Regions from separate parts of the Arthrobacter sp. TJ-265 genome, predicted to be linked through region 3. Evidence: riboswitches for the same ligand, from Rfam matches in the RefSeq annotation. Region 3 holds a riboswitch; each other region holds the start of a gene.
The links. A riboswitch is a leader RNA that binds a small molecule or an ion and turns the genes downstream of it on or off. The one in region 3 is predicted to bind S-adenosylmethionine.
Positions count from the first base shown of each region.

Region 1: it holds a riboswitch for S-adenosylmethionine, as region 3 does, so the genes downstream of both, AC4D2E_RS12830 (O-acetylhomoserine aminocarboxypropyltransferase/cysteine synthase family protein) here and AC4D2E_RS10850 (LLM class flavin-dependent oxidoreductase) in region 3, are expected to answer to the same signal.
Region 2: it holds a riboswitch for S-adenosylmethionine, as region 3 does, so the genes downstream of both, AC4D2E_RS08795 (bifunctional o-acetylhomoserine/o-acetylserine sulfhydrylase) here and AC4D2E_RS10850 (LLM class flavin-dependent oxidoreductase) in region 3, are expected to answer to the same signal.
Region 4: it holds a riboswitch for S-adenosylmethionine, as region 3 does, so the genes downstream of both, AC4D2E_RS00100 (ABC transporter substrate-binding protein) here and AC4D2E_RS10850 (LLM class flavin-dependent oxidoreductase) in region 3, are expected to answer to the same signal.

Region 1 is NZ_JBZCND010000003.1:245,845-250,047, reverse strand. Features, by position in the region: gene acs (acetate--CoA ligase) at 1-882, shown strand, start outside; gene AC4D2E_RS12840 (C40 family peptidase) at 972-1,895, opposite strand; cyclic di-AMP (ydaO/yuaA leader) riboswitch at 1,901-2,081, opposite strand; gene AC4D2E_RS12835 (hypothetical protein) at 2,202-2,432, opposite strand; SAM riboswitch class I at 2,517-2,620, shown strand; gene AC4D2E_RS12830 (O-acetylhomoserine aminocarboxypropyltransferase/cysteine synthase family protein) at 2,712-4,091, shown strand; gene AC4D2E_RS12825 (CoA-binding protein) at 4,088-4,203, shown strand, end outside.
Region 2 is NZ_JBZCND010000002.1:15,923-20,125, forward strand. Features, by position in the region: gene metX (homoserine O-acetyltransferase MetX) at 1-1,006, opposite strand, end outside; gene AC4D2E_RS08795 (bifunctional o-acetylhomoserine/o-acetylserine sulfhydrylase) at 1,013-2,329, opposite strand; SAM riboswitch class IV at 2,410-2,525, opposite strand; gene AC4D2E_RS08800 (VOC family protein) at 2,703-3,344, shown strand; gene AC4D2E_RS08805 (CPBP family intramembrane glutamic endopeptidase) at 3,352-4,155, opposite strand.
Region 3 is NZ_JBZCND010000002.1:496,860-501,062, forward strand. Features, by position in the region: gene AC4D2E_RS10845 (SDR family oxidoreductase) at 1-583, opposite strand, end outside; gene AC4D2E_RS10850 (LLM class flavin-dependent oxidoreductase) at 878-2,266, opposite strand; SAM riboswitch class IV at 2,303-2,415, opposite strand; gene AC4D2E_RS10855 (helix-turn-helix domain-containing protein) at 2,637-3,257, shown strand; gene AC4D2E_RS10860 (hypothetical protein) at 3,254-3,472, shown strand; gene AC4D2E_RS10865 (SDR family NAD(P)-dependent oxidoreductase) at 3,914-4,203, opposite strand, start outside.
Region 4 is NZ_JBZCND010000001.1:15,775-19,977, reverse strand. Features, by position in the region: gene yjfF (galactofuranose ABC transporter, permease protein YjfF) at 1-961, shown strand, start outside; gene AC4D2E_RS00105 (aminodeoxychorismate lyase) at 995-1,873, shown strand; SAM riboswitch class IV at 1,981-2,098, shown strand; gene AC4D2E_RS00100 (ABC transporter substrate-binding protein) at 2,269-3,183, shown strand; gene AC4D2E_RS00095 (amino acid ABC transporter permease) at 3,194-3,958, shown strand; gene AC4D2E_RS00090 (amino acid ABC transporter ATP-binding protein) at 3,955-4,203, shown strand, end outside.

The DNA of each region.
Region 1 (4,203 bases), on a different contig from region 3:
GCGCCCACCCTGGTCCGCTCGCTCATGGGGTGGTTCCCGGACGGCGTCCCCGCCTCCCACGACCTCTCGAGCATCCGCGTGCTGGGCACGGTCGGCGAGGCGGTCAACCCCGAGGCGTGGCGCTGGTTCCGCCGGAACCTCGGCCGCGACGAGGTGCCCGTCGTCGACACCTGGTGGCAGTCCGAGACCGGCGCCACGGTGCTCTCCCCCAGCCCCACCGACGCGGACTTCAAGCCGGGCTGCGCTGCCCGCGCACTGCCCGGGGTCAGCACGCGCATCGTCGACGAGGAGGGCCACCCCGTCCCGCCGGGCGTGCATGGCCTGATCGTGGTGGACCGCCACGGCCCGGCCATGGCGCGCACCGTCTGGGGAGACCCGCAGCGGTATCTCGACTCCTACTGGCGGAGGTTCGCAGCGCAGGGCTGGTTCCTGGCCGGCGACGGCGCCCGGTACGACGACGACGGTGACACCTGGATCCTGGGCCGCGTGGACGACGTCATCAACGTCTCGGGTCATCGCCTGTCCACGATCGAGATCGAATCGGCGCTCGTGGCCCATCCCCTCGTCACCGAAGCCGGCGCATGCCCCGTGCCCGATCCCCTGACGGGCCATGCCATTGCGGCCTTCGTGGTCCTCGCCGCGGGTACGGATCCGGACACGGACGTCACCTCGACGCTCCGCGCCCACGTCGCGGCGGCGATCGGACCGATCGCGCGGCCGTCCGCCGTCGTCGTCGTGCCCGATGTGCCGAAGACGCGCTCCGGCAAGATCATGCGCCGTCTGCTCACACAGCTCTACGAGGGCTCGCCGCTCGGGGACACCACGTCCCTGCAGAACGAGGGGTGCATCGCGGGGATCCAGGACGTGCTGTCCCGCCGCTGACGCACCGTCCGGGAGCGGTCATTAAAAGAAGGAAGCGGCAGGGCCCCGTCCAAGCACCTGCCGCTTCCCGCGCGTGGTTCGTTCCGGTGTCAGCCAGCAACCCGGACGAAGGAGGCTCCCGGGAGGTCGGAGAGGGAGTGCTGCATGGTGAGGTTCGCCCCGTTCATGCCGCTGCTGATGACCTGGCCGCCGCCGGCGTAGATCGCGACGTGGCCGCCGGTGACGACGAGGTCACCCGGGGCAGGGGATGCCACCCTGGAGCCGAACTGCAGGAACTGCGAGGGGCCGAGGTCGCCGACGGGGATTCCTGCGGCGCGCAGTGCCTTCTCCGCGAGGATGGTGCAGTCCTGGACGGCACCGGAGGCGAGCTGGGACCGGGCGGAGGCCAGAAGGGTGCCGGCGGTACCACCGGAGGCTGCGACCGGGGTGATCTTGGCGGAGGCCAGGTACACGCCGGAGCCGGGAGCCGTGGAGGCGGGAGCCGGGGCGAAGGCCGCGGCCTGCTGGACAGGCGCAGCAGGAGCCACGACGGCCGCGGGCGCAGCCTGGGGAGCGGCCACGGGCACCGAGACCGTCCGGGCCGGGGCCGCAGCGGCGCCGCCCGTCGGGATGGTGATGGTGTCGCCCGGGAAGATGATCGATGCGACGGACAGGCCGTTCGCCGTGAGGACCGCGGTCAGGTCCACGCCGTAGCGTGCCGAGACGGCGCCCAGCGTGTCACCCGGGACGACGGTGTGCGTCGTCGGGGAGGCGACCGCTGTCTGCGCGGCGGGGGCAGCCTGTGCTGCGGGGGCTGCAACGACCGCGGGGGTCGTCGTCGCGCCCTGCTCGGTGTACTCACCGGCATGGGCGGTGCCCACGGCGCCGAGCGCGAGGCCCGAGGTGACGGCGGCGATGGCGACGGGGCGGCCTACGGCGGTGGTGTGGGCCCTGGCGGCGCGGGACAGGCCCTGCAGCGCGAGACTGCCGTCGACGTCGGCACGGTGGCGCGCTGAAGAAATGTTTCGTGACATGGTTCTATACCTCTCCCATGCCTGCGGGGTGAGCTGTCGGGTTCGGATGGGAGTCACCCGGCCGCGAACATCACCCGTGGGTGATGTGGTGCGACTTAACCCCGAGGGCGCCTGCAGGGTCTCCTGCGCGCCCGGTGGAACTAGTGGTTCCCCCGTCCCTGCCTTTCGTGGTTGCGAACGAGTCCGGGACGACGGCAGGGCTCGGCATTCCGTCCAGGAGCGCCCCACGGTCGCGGAAGCACATGTTGACCATACCCAACAGCAGTCACTTCTGTCACATTAGAGTAACGGGGGGTGAAGTGCTCCTCAGCCGCGCAGCGCCCGCCAGCGACGGAGGGCGAAGACCGTCCCGGCTGCACTGAGCGAGAGCAGCACCGCCTGCTGGATGTAGAACCAGTCCGTGGCCGCCGTTCCAAGGCCGCCCAGGGCCACAAGGATGCTGCTGGCCAGCGTGAGCGTCAGCGCGGCTCCGACGTACCAGAGCGTCTGCCACAGCTTGCGGTCCTGCGCCCGGCTTGCCGATCTCCATTCCTCCATCCCTCCAGCCTAGGTCGCCGCAACCCCTGCCTCACACGGGGACACATGGTTTGGTTCTGCACCGGCCCGGTGTCAGACTCGATCCGACCATCCCGAGCGGCTGAGAGATCTGGCTCACTGACGCCGCAGCAACCCTGGCCTCCGCGTTGCGCGGCGGCATGAGGGTGCTACTGCCAGAACGATGGAGGAACCCATGAGTGCAGCCACGGCAGCCTTCGGCATCGACGTCGCCCCCGAAATCCCCCTCGCAGCATCCGAACCCAGCAAGGCAGGTGCCTGATGGCAGAACGTTCCTTCGGTTTCCGCACGCGTGCACTCCACGCCGGCGGCACTCCCGACGCCACCCACGGGGCCCGGGCCGTCCCCATCTACCAGACGACCTCGTTCGTGTTCAAGGACACCAACGACGCCGCGAACCTCTTCGCCCTGCAGAAGTACGGCAACATCTACTCGCGGATCGGCAATCCGACGGTCGCGGCGTTCGAGGAGCGCATCGCCTCCCTCGAGGGCGGGATCGGGGCCGTGGCGACGGCGTCGGGCATGAGCGCGGAGTTCATCACCTTCGCGGCGCTCTGCCAGGCCGGGGACCACATCGTCGCCGCCTCCCAGCTGTACGGCGGCACGGTCACCCAGCTCGACGTCACCCTGCGCCGGTTCGGCATCGAGACCACCTTCGTCCCCGGGACGGACCCCGCGGACTACGCGGCCGCCCTCCGGGACAACACCAAGGCGGTCTACGCCGAGGTGATCGCGAACCCCTCCGGCGAGATCGCCGACCTCGCAGGCCTCGCGAAGGTCGCCCACGACGCCGGCATCCCGTTCATCGTCGACTCCACGCTGAGCACGCCCTACCTGGTGCGCCCCATCGAGCACGGCGCGGACATCGTCATCCATTCGGCCACCAAATTCATCGGCGGGCACGGCACCACGCTCGGCGGCGTGATCGTGGAGAGCGGCCGCTTCGACTGGGGCAACGGCAAATTCCCCATGATGACCGAACCCGTGCCCTCCTATGGCAACATCCAGTGGTGGGCGAACTTCGGGGAATACGGGTTCCTGACCAAGCTGCGCACCGAGCAGCTCCGCGACATCGGGCCCTCCCTCTCGCCGATGTCCGCGTTCCAGCTCCTCCAGGGGGTCGAGACCCTCGCGCAGCGCCTGGACGAACACCTCGAGAACGCCCTGGCCGTCGCGGAGTGGCTGCAGGCCGACCCGCGGGTGGAGTACGTCAACTACGCCGGGCTCCCCACCCACGCGCATCATGAGCGGGCGAAGACCTACCTTCCGCAGGGCCCCGGCTCCGTGTTCAGCTTCGGCATCAGGGGCGGGCGCAAGGCGGGACAGAAGTTCATCGAGTCCCTGCAGCTCGCCTCGCACCTCGCGAACGTGGGCGACTCCCGCACCCTCGTGATCCATCCGGGCTCGACGACGCACCAGCAGCTCTCGGCCGAGCAGCTCGCAGCGGCGGGCGTCCCCGAGGACCTCGTGCGCATCTCCGTGGGCCTGGAGGACCTCGAGGACATCCTCTGGGACCTGGACCAGGCCCTGGACATCGCGGTGAACGCCGCCGACGCCTCCTTCGAGGACCTGCCGCAGGAAGCGGCCGGAGAGAACGACGACGACGCATCGGCGACGCGGGCAGTGGGAGTGGGAGCATGAGCGGCGGCACCGGCAACGCGACACCTGGACGGACCTGGGAAGGGCCGACGGCGCCCGAACGGCTGAACCTGCTGAGGCACGCTCGGTCGGTCGCGATCGTCGGGGCCTCGGA
Region 2 (4,203 bases), 480 kb from region 3:
GCCAGGGGAAGTACAGGCGGTCCGTGTCCACCGCGGCTATGAAGAACTCCGACGTCGCCGCCCCCAGGACGTCCTCCAGGCTTCCGCGATCGCGCGCGGCGTCGTGGCTCATCAGCGCCTCGGTGAGGATCACGTAGCTGTTGGCGTCGAAGCGGTCCACGAGCTTGTCGGCCTGGTGGTCGAGGTAGCTCTCCACCCGGTAGCGGCCCCGGTCGGCGGGCAGGACGGCCCCGAGGGGCTGCTCGGCGTCCTGCTCCGCGCGACCGAAGCGTGCTTCCAGTTCCTGCTCCGCGCGGTAGGTGATGTGCGCGATCCGCCGCGCGATACCGAGGCCCGCCTCCGGATGCGGGCCGCCGTAGTAGTCGCCGCCGCGGTAGGCGGGGTCGAGCCGGATGGCCTGCAGCTGTGCCTGGGCGAACGCTATCTGTTCGGCCGAACTGGCGGCAGTGCAGGCGATGACGGCGCACCGCTCCACCCGCTGCGGGTACATGAGTGCCCATTCGAGGGCCCGGGCGCCGCCCATCGACCCGCCGAGCACGGAGTGCCAGCGCCGGATACCGAGCTGGTCGGCGAGCAGGCCCTCCGCGCGGACGGCGTCGCGGATGGTGACGAAGGGGAACCGCGCACCCCAGGGTTCGCCGTCGGGTGCCAGGCTGGCCGGCCCCGTCGAGCCGTAGCAGCCTCCCAGCATGTTGACGGCCACCACGAAGTAGCGGTCGGTGTCCACCGTGCGGCCGGGGCCCACGAGCGAGTCCCACCAGCCCTCCTCCTCCGAGGCGCCACGGGCCACGTGCGAGCTGCCGGTCAGGGCGTGCTGCACGAGGACGGCGTTGGAGCCGTCCCGGTCCAGCCGGCCCCAGGTCTCGAACGCCAGCTGGACGTCGGGCAGCTCACCCCCGGTCTCGAGGACCAGCGGCCCGATCGACGCGACACGGAGCAGCCCGTCCCCCTGGGGAGGTGCGTCGTCGGTCCATGCGGGCAGCGGAGCAGGAGGGTACGTGGTCACGAACGGTCAGGCTCCCTTGGCGGCGCGGAAGCCCGCATCCAGATCGGCGAGGATGTCGGTGATGTTCTCGACGCCGACGGACAGCCGCACCAGGCCAGGCCGGACGCCCGCGGTGAGCTGCGCCTCCGCCCCGAGCTGGCTGTGCGTCGTGGACGCGGGGTGGATGACCAGCGAGCGGACGTCGCCCACGTTCGCGACGTGCGAGAGCAGTTCGAGGCCGTCGACGAAGCGCTTCCCCGCCTCCAGCCCTCCGGCGATGTCGAAGCTCACGATCGCCCCCGTGCCGTTGGGTCCGTACTTCCTCCCGCGCTCGTACCACGGACTCGAGGAGAGCCCCGCGTAGGTGACGCGCTCGACGTCGTCGTGTCCCTCCAGCCACTCGGCGACCGCCTGCGCGTTCTGCACGTGGCGTTCCATGCGCAGGCTGAGGGTCTCCAGTCCCTGGGCGATCAGGAAGGCGTTGAACGGGGAGACGGCAGAGCCGAGATCGCGGAGCAGCTGGACGCGGGCCTTGAGGATGTAGGCGAGGTTGGCGCCCAGCGCACTGCCCACCCCGAGATCGCGGGCGTACACGAGCCCCTGATAGCTCTCGTCCGGCGTGTTGAAGCCCGGGAACCGTTCGGGGTCCTGCGCGAAGTCGAAGTTGCCCGAGTCCACGATGACCCCGGCGATGGCGTTGCCGTGCCCGCCTAGGTACTTGGTGGCCGAGTGCACCACGATGTCCGCTCCCCACTCGATGGGCCGGATCAGGTACGGCGTGGACAGCGTGTTGTCGACGATCAGCGGGATGCCGTGCTCGTGGGCGACGGCGCTGATGCCCTCGATGTCGAGGACGTCCTGCCGCGGATTGGAGACCACCTCGCCGAAGAAGAGCTTGGTGTTCGGCCGGAGTGCCGCGCGCCACTGCCCGAGGTCGTCCGGGTCCTCGACGAACGTGGTCTCGATCCCGAACTTCTTCAGCGTGTGCTTGAAGAGGTTGTAGGTGCCGCCGTAGAGGCTGGGGCTGGCCACGATGTGGTCCCCCGCCTCCGCGATGTTCAGCACGGCGAACGTCTCGGCGGCCTGGCCGGAGGCCAGCAGGAGCGCGCCGACGCCGCCTTCGAGGCTCGCGATGCGGGTCTCCACGACCTCTTGGGTCGGGTTGCCGATCCGCGTGTAGATGGGCTCGAGTTCGGTCAGGGCGAACCGGTTCGCGGCGCTCTCCGCGCTCGGGAAGACGAACGACGTCGTCTGGTAGATGGGGAGCGCACGCGCCCCTGTGGTGGCATCCGGCACCTGGCCGGCGTGGATCTGGCGTGTTTCAAAGGACCAATCGTCGGACATGGTGTTCCCTCTGATCAGGGGCTCCGCCTGTCCGATGCTCCGGCCGGTGGACGCCGCTCCGGGAGACCGGACCCCGCAGGAGCCCGCGCTTGAACGACGCCGATGGGCGCCGGACCTGGTCTTCACCCGGGGCACCCCACCGCGGTTGGAGGGTTGCCGGCCAGCAAGCCGGGGCTGTGTGCTGGCACTCATGACCTGCATTCATGTAAACCGATCCGGGCGGATCCGGCAACCGTGTGACCCTCCGTGAAGCCGCCCGAGGGTTCGCTCCCGGTACGCCCGACGTCGGCTCCCGACCGGCTCCCAGGACACGCTCCCGGGAGTAAGGCAAGCCTTAGTCGAGACCCAGATCACTTAGTGCCAAGATAGCCGCATGCGCCTGGACCATGTATCTTATGCCTGCGAACCCGATGGACTTGCCGCGACGGCCGATCGAATCTCGGCCAAGCTCGGCGTGGAGCCGGTGAAGGGTGGTGTGCACCCCCGCTTCGGCACCCGCAACATGATCTTCCCCCTGGTCAACGGCCAGTATTTGGAGGTCGTCGAGGTGCTGAACCACCCGGCGTCGGACAAGGCTCCGTTCGGCCAGGCCGTCCGCGCCCGCTCCGAGGCCGGCGGAGGCTGGATGGGCTGGTGCGTCGCCGTCGACGATCTGGCACCGTTCGAGGAGCGCCTCGGGCGCAGCGCGGTGCCCGGCAACCGGAAGTTCCCGGACGGCCAGGAGCTCACCTGGCAGCAGATCGGCATCAAGGGACTCATCGCGGACCCCCAGGTCCCCTACCTGCTCCGCTGGGACGACGGCACGGAGGACCTCCACCCCTCGAAGGCCCGCCCCGCCTCGGTGAAGCTGGACTGCCTCACCATCGCCGGCTCGTCCGAGCGGGTGACCGACTGGCTCGGGACGGACGTCGAGAGGACGCTCGACGGCGTGCAGGTCCAGTGGATCGCCCCCAACGGGACGCCCGGGGTCATGTCGGTGACGTTCGAGACCGACAGCGGTCGCGTCGAGATCTAGGCTCCGGTCACGTGCCGATCCCCAGGGCCGGCCCGAGCAGGGCGTAGCCGACGAAGCCCGTGATGTCGATGAGCGCGTGGGCGATCACGAGCGGCATGACCCGCCGTGTCCGCGTGTAGAACCAGGCGAACAGCAGGCCCATCAGCACGTTCCCGATGAACGGCCCGAACCCCTGGTAGAGGTGGTAGCTGCCCCGGATGAGGGCACTCGTGATGATGATTGCGGGGGTGGACCAGCCGAGGTCCCGCAGGCGGATGAACAGGTACCCGACCACGATGACCTCCTCGAGCACCGCGTGCCGGAGCGCGGACAGCACGAGTACCGGGATGGTCCACCAGTGGTCGTCGAGCGCGGCCGGCACGAGCGCCGTCGTGATGCCGAGCGCGCGGCCTCCCGCGTACACCCCGAGCGTTCCGACGGCGATGATCGCGGCGAGCCCCACCCCGAAACCGACGGTGCGCAGCGGCTGCTCGAAGGTGAGGCCCAGGCGCCGGACGGCCGAGACGCCGGGACCGCTGAGCAGGAACAGGACCAGGGCCACGGGCATCAGCGCGAAGAGGATGTCCAGGAGCTGGTAGGCGAGGTCGAAGTACTCGCGCTCGTTCAGCACCGGGTTCAGGGTGGTGGTCTGGCCCGCGAGGGGTCCCCGCGTGAGCTTGTCCGCGAGGCTCACGACGGCGTACACGCCGGACTGCCCCAGGGAGAGCCCGAAGACGATCAGCAGTTCTGCGGTGATCCGCCGCCTCGGGAGCGGATCCACGGAACCTCCCGCTGCGGACGGGACGGTGGAGGACGAGGACTCGGCAGTCATGACGCTATCCTGCCAGCGGGAAGGACGGCCTGTCCCCGGATCCCGTCG
Region 3 (4,203 bases):
TGCCGAGGTTGCCAAGCACGACTGCGGCCACGAGCGCGACGTCCTCGCGGGCCACCGAGTCCTGCTGCGGCTCGGCAGACACCTCGATCATGCCGGTTCCCGGATCGGTCGTGAGAACTCCGGGCTGGAGGATGGTCCAGGCCAGTTCCGAGTTGCGCAGGTGCTCATCAGCCGCAGCCTTCGATTCGGCATAGTGGAAAAAGCCGTTGTCCTCGGGGACTCCGTGGTCCTTGCGTGCCCCGAGGTAGGACACCATGACATAACGGCCCACCGACGCTTCCTGGGCAGCGTCCATCGAACGAATCGCCGCGTCACGATCCACGGCATACGTTGCCTCAGGGCTCGCGCCACCTGCACCGGCAGACCAGACGACGGCGTCGTGGCCACGGAAGACTTCAGTCATCTGCGCCACCGACAACTCGGAGACGTCAGCGACCACGGGGGTCGCGCCCGCCTGCTCGACATCGCCGGCATGGTCCTGGTTGCGGAAGATCGAACTGACCTGGTGACCCTGGCTCGTGAGGATCTTCGTGAGGTGCAGGGCTACTTTTCCGTGCCCACCGATGATGGCTACGCGTGACATGGGAACTCCTTCTGTCGAATGACTGATCGTCGGATACCTTGTCTTCGACGCTAGTCCCCGCACCTCGGGCTGGCCACCTTCCTGCGGGTGTTCCGCCGCCAGCGCAGGCCTATTCCCCAGGACCGCCGCCAATGCTCAGGACACCTCGGGACCCTGCTGACACGTCCGACCGGACGGGCCGGACTGCCGGTGCGGGACCCAGCGAGGCGTCAATAGCCGACGCGAAAGCGGCGAACCCGACCGACACCTTGGCACCACACCCGCGGAGGCGTCAGCGACCGATCAACCGATGCGTCAGGGGCGGATCGTCTGGAGTCGGTACCGCGCACCGCGATGCTCCTCGGGCAGACGATCGCCCTTCCCGAACAGCTTCTGCCGCAATGTCCCTTCCGTGTACTCCGTCGGATACGCACCACGCTTCTGCAGCTCCGGCACGACGAACTCGATGATGTCCTCGAAAGTCCCCGGGGTGATTGCATAGGCGAGGTTGAAGCCGTCGACGTCGGTCTCCTCGACCCACGCCTGGAGTTCATTGGCGACCTGCACACCCGAGCCGACGATGCGCGGACCGAGCCCACCGATCCCCGCCGACTCGGCGATGTCCCGCACGGTCCACGGCGAGCCGTCGTCGTTCACCTTCTGGAAGTTGGCCACGGCGGACTGGATGGCGTTGGACTTGACGTTGCCGAGCGGCTCGTCCGGGTCGTAGACGGAGAGATCCACGCCCAACCACCCCGAGACGAGCACGAGGGCTCCCTCGTAGCTGACGTACTGCTGGTAGTCGGCGTGCTTGGCCTGGGCCTTCTCCTCCGTCTCGTCCGTGATGACGGTGAGCAGCGTATAGATCCGCACCGAGTAGCGGTCACGACCCTCGGCTTCGACGGCATCCCGGATCTTCCTCGCCACGTCCTTCAGCCGCTCCTTCGTGGGTGCAGCGACGAACACCGCTTCCGCGTTGCCGGCCGCGAAGGCGATGCCACGGGAGGACGCGCCGGCCTGGAAGATGACCGGCGTCCGCTGCGGTGACGGCTCGCTGAGATGGATCCCCGGCACCTTGAAGTACTTGCCGTCATGGTCGATGTCGTGGACCTTGGCCGGATCCGTGAAGACGCCCGTCTCGCGGTCGCGGACCACGGCGTCGTCCTCCCAGGACCCCTCGAGCAGCTTGTAGAGGACCTCGAGGTACTCATCCGCGTGGTCGTAACGCGCATCGTGCTCGAGCTGGTCCTCCTGGCCCATGTTGCGTGCGGCAGAAGGAAGATACCCGGTCACCACGTTCCAGCCGACCCGCCCCTTGGTGAGATGGTCCAGCGTGGAGAGCCGGCGCGCGAAGGGATAGGGGTGCTCGTAGGCGGTGCCTGCCGTGACGCCGAACCCGAGGTGCTCGGTGACGAGCGCCATCGCGGAGACGAGCAGGAACGGGTCGTTGACCGGCGTCTGCGTCCCCTGCCGCAGGGTGGCCTCGTTGGACCCGCCGTAGACGTCGTACGTGCCGAGGACATCGGCGATGAAGACGCCGTCGAACAAGCCCTTCTCGAGGGTCTTCGCCAGATCGGCCCAGTAGCTCAGGTCCTTGTAGCGCCACGACTGGTCGTCGGGGTGGCGCCACAGCCCCGGCGACTGATGACCTACGCAGTTCATGTCGAAAGCGTTGAAGCGGATACGGCGCGGTGATGTGGGCATGAAGATTCCTCATGTCGGGGCACTGCCGTGGCGGAAGCGCCATACTTGCCCGCACTGCCTGTGCCGGCCGAATCCTCACCTGGGGCACCCCACTACAGCGAGAGGGTTGCCGTCCAACGAACCAGGGTTTTGCGTTGGAGCTCTTGATTCTGCTCACGAGCGTAAGTGGGCCGAGACGCCGCCGTCCACCCGCCGTCGTCACCGCGCGTCACGCGTCCAGCCTCCCCGATGCCCGGCCAGCACCTGCCGCACCGCGAATATCCCCTGTCCGGCGAATGCCCGACGGCGGTAGTGCGCACTGAGCGAAGAGAACAACAGGAAGCGCAAAGAAACCATTGCAAATAGTTCTTTGCAATGGCACACTGATGTCATGGATGAAGCCAACGGCAGTGGAAGACAGCCCGCCAACGACGGCGACCGCGTCGTCGACGGGGCAGCACTCAAGGCCCTCGCTCACCCCCTCAGGATCCAGCTGCTCGAGGTCCTGTCCAGCTACGGGCCGCAGACCGCGAGCAGCATCGGCAAACGCATCGGCGAGTCGAGTGGGGCTACGAGCTACCACCTGAGGCAGCTGGCGCGTTACGGGCTCGTCCGGGAGGTGGCGGATCGCGGGTCCGCCCGTGAGCGGTGGTGGGAACGGCCCCGGGGGTCCCTGACCCTCAGCACTCCCGAACTCGAGCAGGACCCCACCACACGGGAAGCCGCGCGGCAGGTGAACCGCCAGTTCGAACGCGGCCGGTCCGAGGCACTCGCCACCTTCATGGCCAGTGGCTCCGAGTCCGTCCCACCCGAATGGGCGGACGCAGCCGTGATCGCAACGATGAACGCCCACCTGACGGCGGACCAACTCGCCGCCCTCGCCCTCGACATGAGCGAGATCCTTCGCGAGAAGCTCGACGCCTACCGCTCCGAGCCGGGCACCCCGGCAACCCGCCCCGTCCAGATCCACTTCAACGCCTTCCCCCTCATCGACCTGCAGGAGTCGTCATGACCAGCACAGCCCTTCACGCCGGCTACCCGGCGCTCGCCGGCCCACCCCGGGGAGGTCTCGCGTCCCGGACGCTCATCCGCCTGGGCACCGCCTTCATCGCAGCAGGATCGTCTCTGGCCTCCGCGGACGGTACCAACGGGGAGCTCTTCCACCGCCACCTCGAGCGCAGGTCCGACCTGCAAGCCCTCGCCCACAGCGGCATCCATCTCCTCTAGCCGCGCTGCGGGTATCGTCCTCCGGGACGACCACCCTCGTCGGACCGCACCACGGTGATAACGGCCTTCCGGGCAGGCGGTAACTGCCTCCTCCAAACGCACTTCGGCGACCACCGAAGACAGGACGCACCCCGGCGCCCGCAGGCCGGACACACCGCTCCAACCACCACAGGCCGGACGCACCGCGACAACCACCGCAGGTAGGACCCGTCCGGCGCCTCCCGCGGGTCAGACGCATCGCGACGACCACCGCAGGTAGGACCCGCCCCGGTGCCTCCCGCAGGCCGGACACACCGCGCCGATCACCGCAGGTAGGACCCGCCCCGGCGCCTCCCGCGGGTCAGACGCATAGCGACAACCACCGCAGGTAGGACGCACCCCGACAACTCCCGCAGTAGGACGCACCCCGGCGCCTCCCGCCGGCCGGACACACCGCGCCGACTACCGCAGGTAGGACGCCCCGTTGACGTCCACCACGGTGCCGCTGACCCAGAGCGGAGCATCGATTGCGAGCCAGGCGACCGTCTGCGCCACCTCTTCCGGCGTCGCGACACGGTTGAACGGACTCTGTGCGCGCACCGCGTCACCACCCGGACCGTCGAGCACGGTTCTGCCCATGTCGGTCTCGACGAACCCCGGTGCGACGGCGGCCGCGAGGATTCCGCGGGGAGCGAGCGCTACGGCGAGAGACTGGGTCATGGAGTGGAGTGCCGCCTTGCTCGCGCCGTAGG
Region 4 (4,203 bases), on a different contig from region 3:
GCTGCGGGGCAAGGCGCGGTACGCCCCCACCCTCGCGACGATGGGCCTCTTCCTCGCCATGTTCGCCGCCGGCGCCGTCATGTACCCGGGGTTCCTGTCCGGGCAGGTCTTCCTCAACCTCCTGATCGACAACACGTTCCTGATCGTCCTCGCCGTCGGCATGACGTTCGTGATCCTCACCGGGGGCATCGACCTCTCCGTCGGCTCCGTCGTCGCGCTGTCCATGATGATCGCCGCCGCCCTCCTGCAGGCCGGCTGGAACCCCGCCGCGGTCATCGCCCTCGTCCTCCTGACCGGTGCCACCTTCGGCCTGCTCATGGGACTCGTGATCCAGGTCTTCGAGATCCAGCCCTTCATCGTCACCCTTGCGGGCCTGTTCCTGGCGCGGGGCCTCTGCTACGTCATCAGCGTCGATTCCATCACCGTGACCGACCCCTTCTTCACCTCCATGGCGCAGGCGAGGATCCCGCTGGTGGGGACGCTGTTCGTCTCCCCCGGCGTCGTGATCGCCCTCGTCGTGGTCGCCGTCGCGTTCTACGTGCTGCATCAGACGCGGTTCGGGCGGACCGTGTACGCGATCGGTGGCGGAGAGTCCTCGGCGCTGCTCATGGGCCTCGCCGTCCCGCGCACCAAGGTCCTCGTGTACGGGATCAGCGGACTGTGCTCCTCGATCGCCGGGATCCTCTTCTCGTTCTACAGCCTCTCGGGCTACAGCCTGGCGGCCACCGGGCTGGAACTCGACGCCATCGCGGCGGTCGTGGTGGGCGGGACGCTGCTGACGGGAGGCTACGGGTACGTGCTCGGCTCCCTCACGGGGGTGCTCGTGCTCGGTATCGTCCAGACGTTCATCTCCTACGAGGGCACGCTGAGCTCCTGGTGGACGCGCATCGTGATCGGCGCCCTGCTCCTCGTCTTCATCCTGCTGCAGAAACTCTTCACCCGGAAGGTCAGACTCACCTGAGGCCGCGGGGTTCCGGCGGCTACGCTGTGGCCCATGACTGTTCTCGTGTTCCTGGACCCGGCCCATGACGACGGCAGGGTGGCCGACGCGTCCCAGCCGCAGCTGATGGCCACCGACCTCGGCGCCACCCGCGGGGACGGCCTCTTCGAATCCCTGCTCGCCGTCGACGGAGCCCCCCGCAAGGAGCAGGCGCACCTGGCGCGCCTCGCGGCGTCGGCTGACGCCCTGGATCTGACCGTGCCCGACGCCGAGGCGTGGAGCCGCGCGATCCGCACCGGCCTGCGCGAGTTCGCGGCAGCGGAACCGGACCAGGGACACGCCGTCGTGAAGCTGGTCGCCACGCGCGGCGTCGAGGGTGCCGGGCGGGCCACGGCCTGGGTGCAGGTTTCCCGCGTGCCCGAGGCCACCCTCCGGCAGCGCGAGACGGGCCTGAAGGTCCTCTTCCTCGAGCGCGGGTACGACAGCACCGTCGCCCAGCGCGCGCCCTGGCTGCTCCTGGGGGCGAAGACCCTCTCCTACGCCGTCAACATGGCCGCCGTCCGCTACGCGAAGGCGCACGGGGCGGACGACGTCATCTTCACCTCCTCCGACGGCAAGGTGCTGGAAGGCCCGACGTCGACCGTCCTCCTCGCCTACGACCGCGACGGCCGGAAGACCCTCCTCACGCCGCAGCTCGAGAGCGGGATCCTCGCTGGGACCTCACAGAGCGCGCTGTTCGCCGCGGCGAAGGACCAGGGGTGGGAGCTCGGCTACGGACCGCTGGAACCGCACCACCTGCTCGAGGCCGACGCCGTGTGGCTGATCTCGAGTATCCGGCTCCTCGCGCCGGTGCTCTCGCTGGACGGCCAGGACCTCCGCACCTCGAGCGCGCTGACCGCCGAACTCACCGACCTCGTGGACCGCTTCGTGTAATCTCCGCCACAAAACGGCCCCTGAAGGCCCTTCTGCTACGTCAAGCGTCGGTTTTCGGCCCTCTCGTTTTGACCCGGTGCTTCGTGCTGCCCTAGCGTTTTGCCTGCAATCAAGAGTTCCAGCCCTCGGCCCTGGCCGGCTGGACAGCAACCCTCTCCCGTAGTGGGGTGCTCCAGGTGAAGATTCGGCCGCCGGGACAAGTCCCCCGGTTGGCAAGTACGGCGTCGTGCGGCCTGTCCCGGACCATTCCTCCGTGACGGCACCCGCACCCGCGCACATCCCAGAACAGTGAGCGTGTCACCCAGCAGCCTGTCCCCTCCTCGCCGTGACCCGGCGTCCCCCGCACCATCCCCGTTCCCCGCGCCTCCATCCGGGCCGGCACCTCGAAGGACATCATGAACATCTCCCGCAAGGTCCTGGCGGCATTCGCCGTCCCCTTCCTCGCCTTGACCGTCTCCTGCGGCAGCGGCAGCAGCGAGCCCACCGAGACCACGGACGCCCTGGCCGGCAGCGACCAGCAGTCGCTCGACCAGTACACGACCGAGACCACGACGCCGATCGACGAGATCGACACGGCCGAGCTCGGCCTCGTCACCGACGGCACGCTGCGCGTCGGCACGCTCTCGGACGCCCCGCCGAACATCTTCCTCGAGGACGGCGTCTTCACCGGCTACGACAACGAGCTGCTGCGCGCCATCGGCGACAAGCTGGGCCTGGAGGTCGAGTTCGCGTCCACGGACTTCTCCGCGCTCCTCGCCCAGGTGCAGAACAAGCAGTTCGACGTCGGATCCTCCTCGATCTCCACCACCGCGGAGCGCCGCGAGAACGTGGGCTTCACCAACGGCTACGACTTCGGCTACATGGCCGTCGTCACGAAGAACGGCTCCTCGGTCACAGGCTTCGACTCGCTCTCGGAGAGCACCCGCATCGGCGTGGTCCAGGGCACCGTCCAGGACGACTACGTCTCCAACACCCTCGGTCTCGAGCCGGTGCGCTTCCCCGACTACAACACCGTCTACGCGAACGTGAAGAACGGGCAGGTGGACGCCTGGGTGGCCCCGTCGCAGCAGGCCACCGGTCAGGTGAAGGAGGGCGACGACACGACGATCGCCGAGACCATCATCAACACCGAGAACTTCACCGCGTACGCCGTGAACAGCGACAACCAGCCGCTCATCGACGCCCTCAATGCGGGCCTCGACGCCGTCGTCGCCGACGGCACGTGGACCGAGCTCACCGAGGAGTGGTACCCGGACCGCGAGATGCCCTCCGACTGGAAGCCCGGCAGCAAAGCCGTGGAAGTAAAGTAGCGGTCCCTGCATGGATGCCCTCGAACAGCTCGGGAAGACGTTCTTCGACTGGGAGGCGATGGCGGCTGTCCTGCCGGACCTCCTGACCGTCGGCCTGCCGAACACCATCATGCTCGCCCTGGCGTCGGGGATCATCGGGACGATCGTCGGGATGATCCTCGCCGTCATGGGGATCTCACGCAACCGCGTGCTGCGGTGGATCGCCCGCGTCTACACGGACATCTTCCGCGGGCTACCCGCCGTCGTGATCATCCTGCTCATCGGCCTCGGGCTCGGCCCGATCCTCCGGGAGATCACGGGCAGCACGAGCCCGTACCCGCTGGGCATCCTCGCCCTCTCGCTGATCGCCTCGGCCTACATCGGTGAGATCTTCCGCTCCGGCATCCAGAGCGTGGAGAAGGGACAGCTGGAGGCGTCGCGTGCCCTCGGCTTCAGCTACAGCTCGTCGATGCAGCTCGTCGTGATCCCCCAGGGCGTGCGGCGCGTGCTGCCGGCCCTGGTGAACCAGTTCATCTCGCTCATCAAGGAGTCCTCGCTCATCTACTTCATCGGCCTCGTGGCCAGTGAGCGCGAACTCTTCCGGGTGGGCAACGACGCCGCGAGCAACACCGGCAACCTGTCACCGCTCATCGCTGCCGGCGTGCTCTACCTGTGCCTGACCATCCCGCTCACGCACCTGGTCAACTTCATCGACAACCGGCTGCGCGTGGGCAGGAAGCAGAAGCCCGAACCGGATGAACTGGCCGCAAGGATCGGCGAAGGAGCGAAGGCGTGAAGACACAAGAATCAGGGACCCTGACGGGCAGGAACCTGCACCTGTCCTTCGGCTCCAACCACGTGCTGCGGGGGATCGACCTGCACGTGGAGCAGGGCACGACGGCGTCGGTCATCGGCCCCTCCGGGTCCGGCAAGTCCACCCTCCTGCGCGTCCTGAACCGGCTGATCGAACCTGATCAGGGAGACATCCTGCTGGACGGCCGGTCTGTCCTGAAGGACAACCCGGACGAGCTGCGCCGGCGC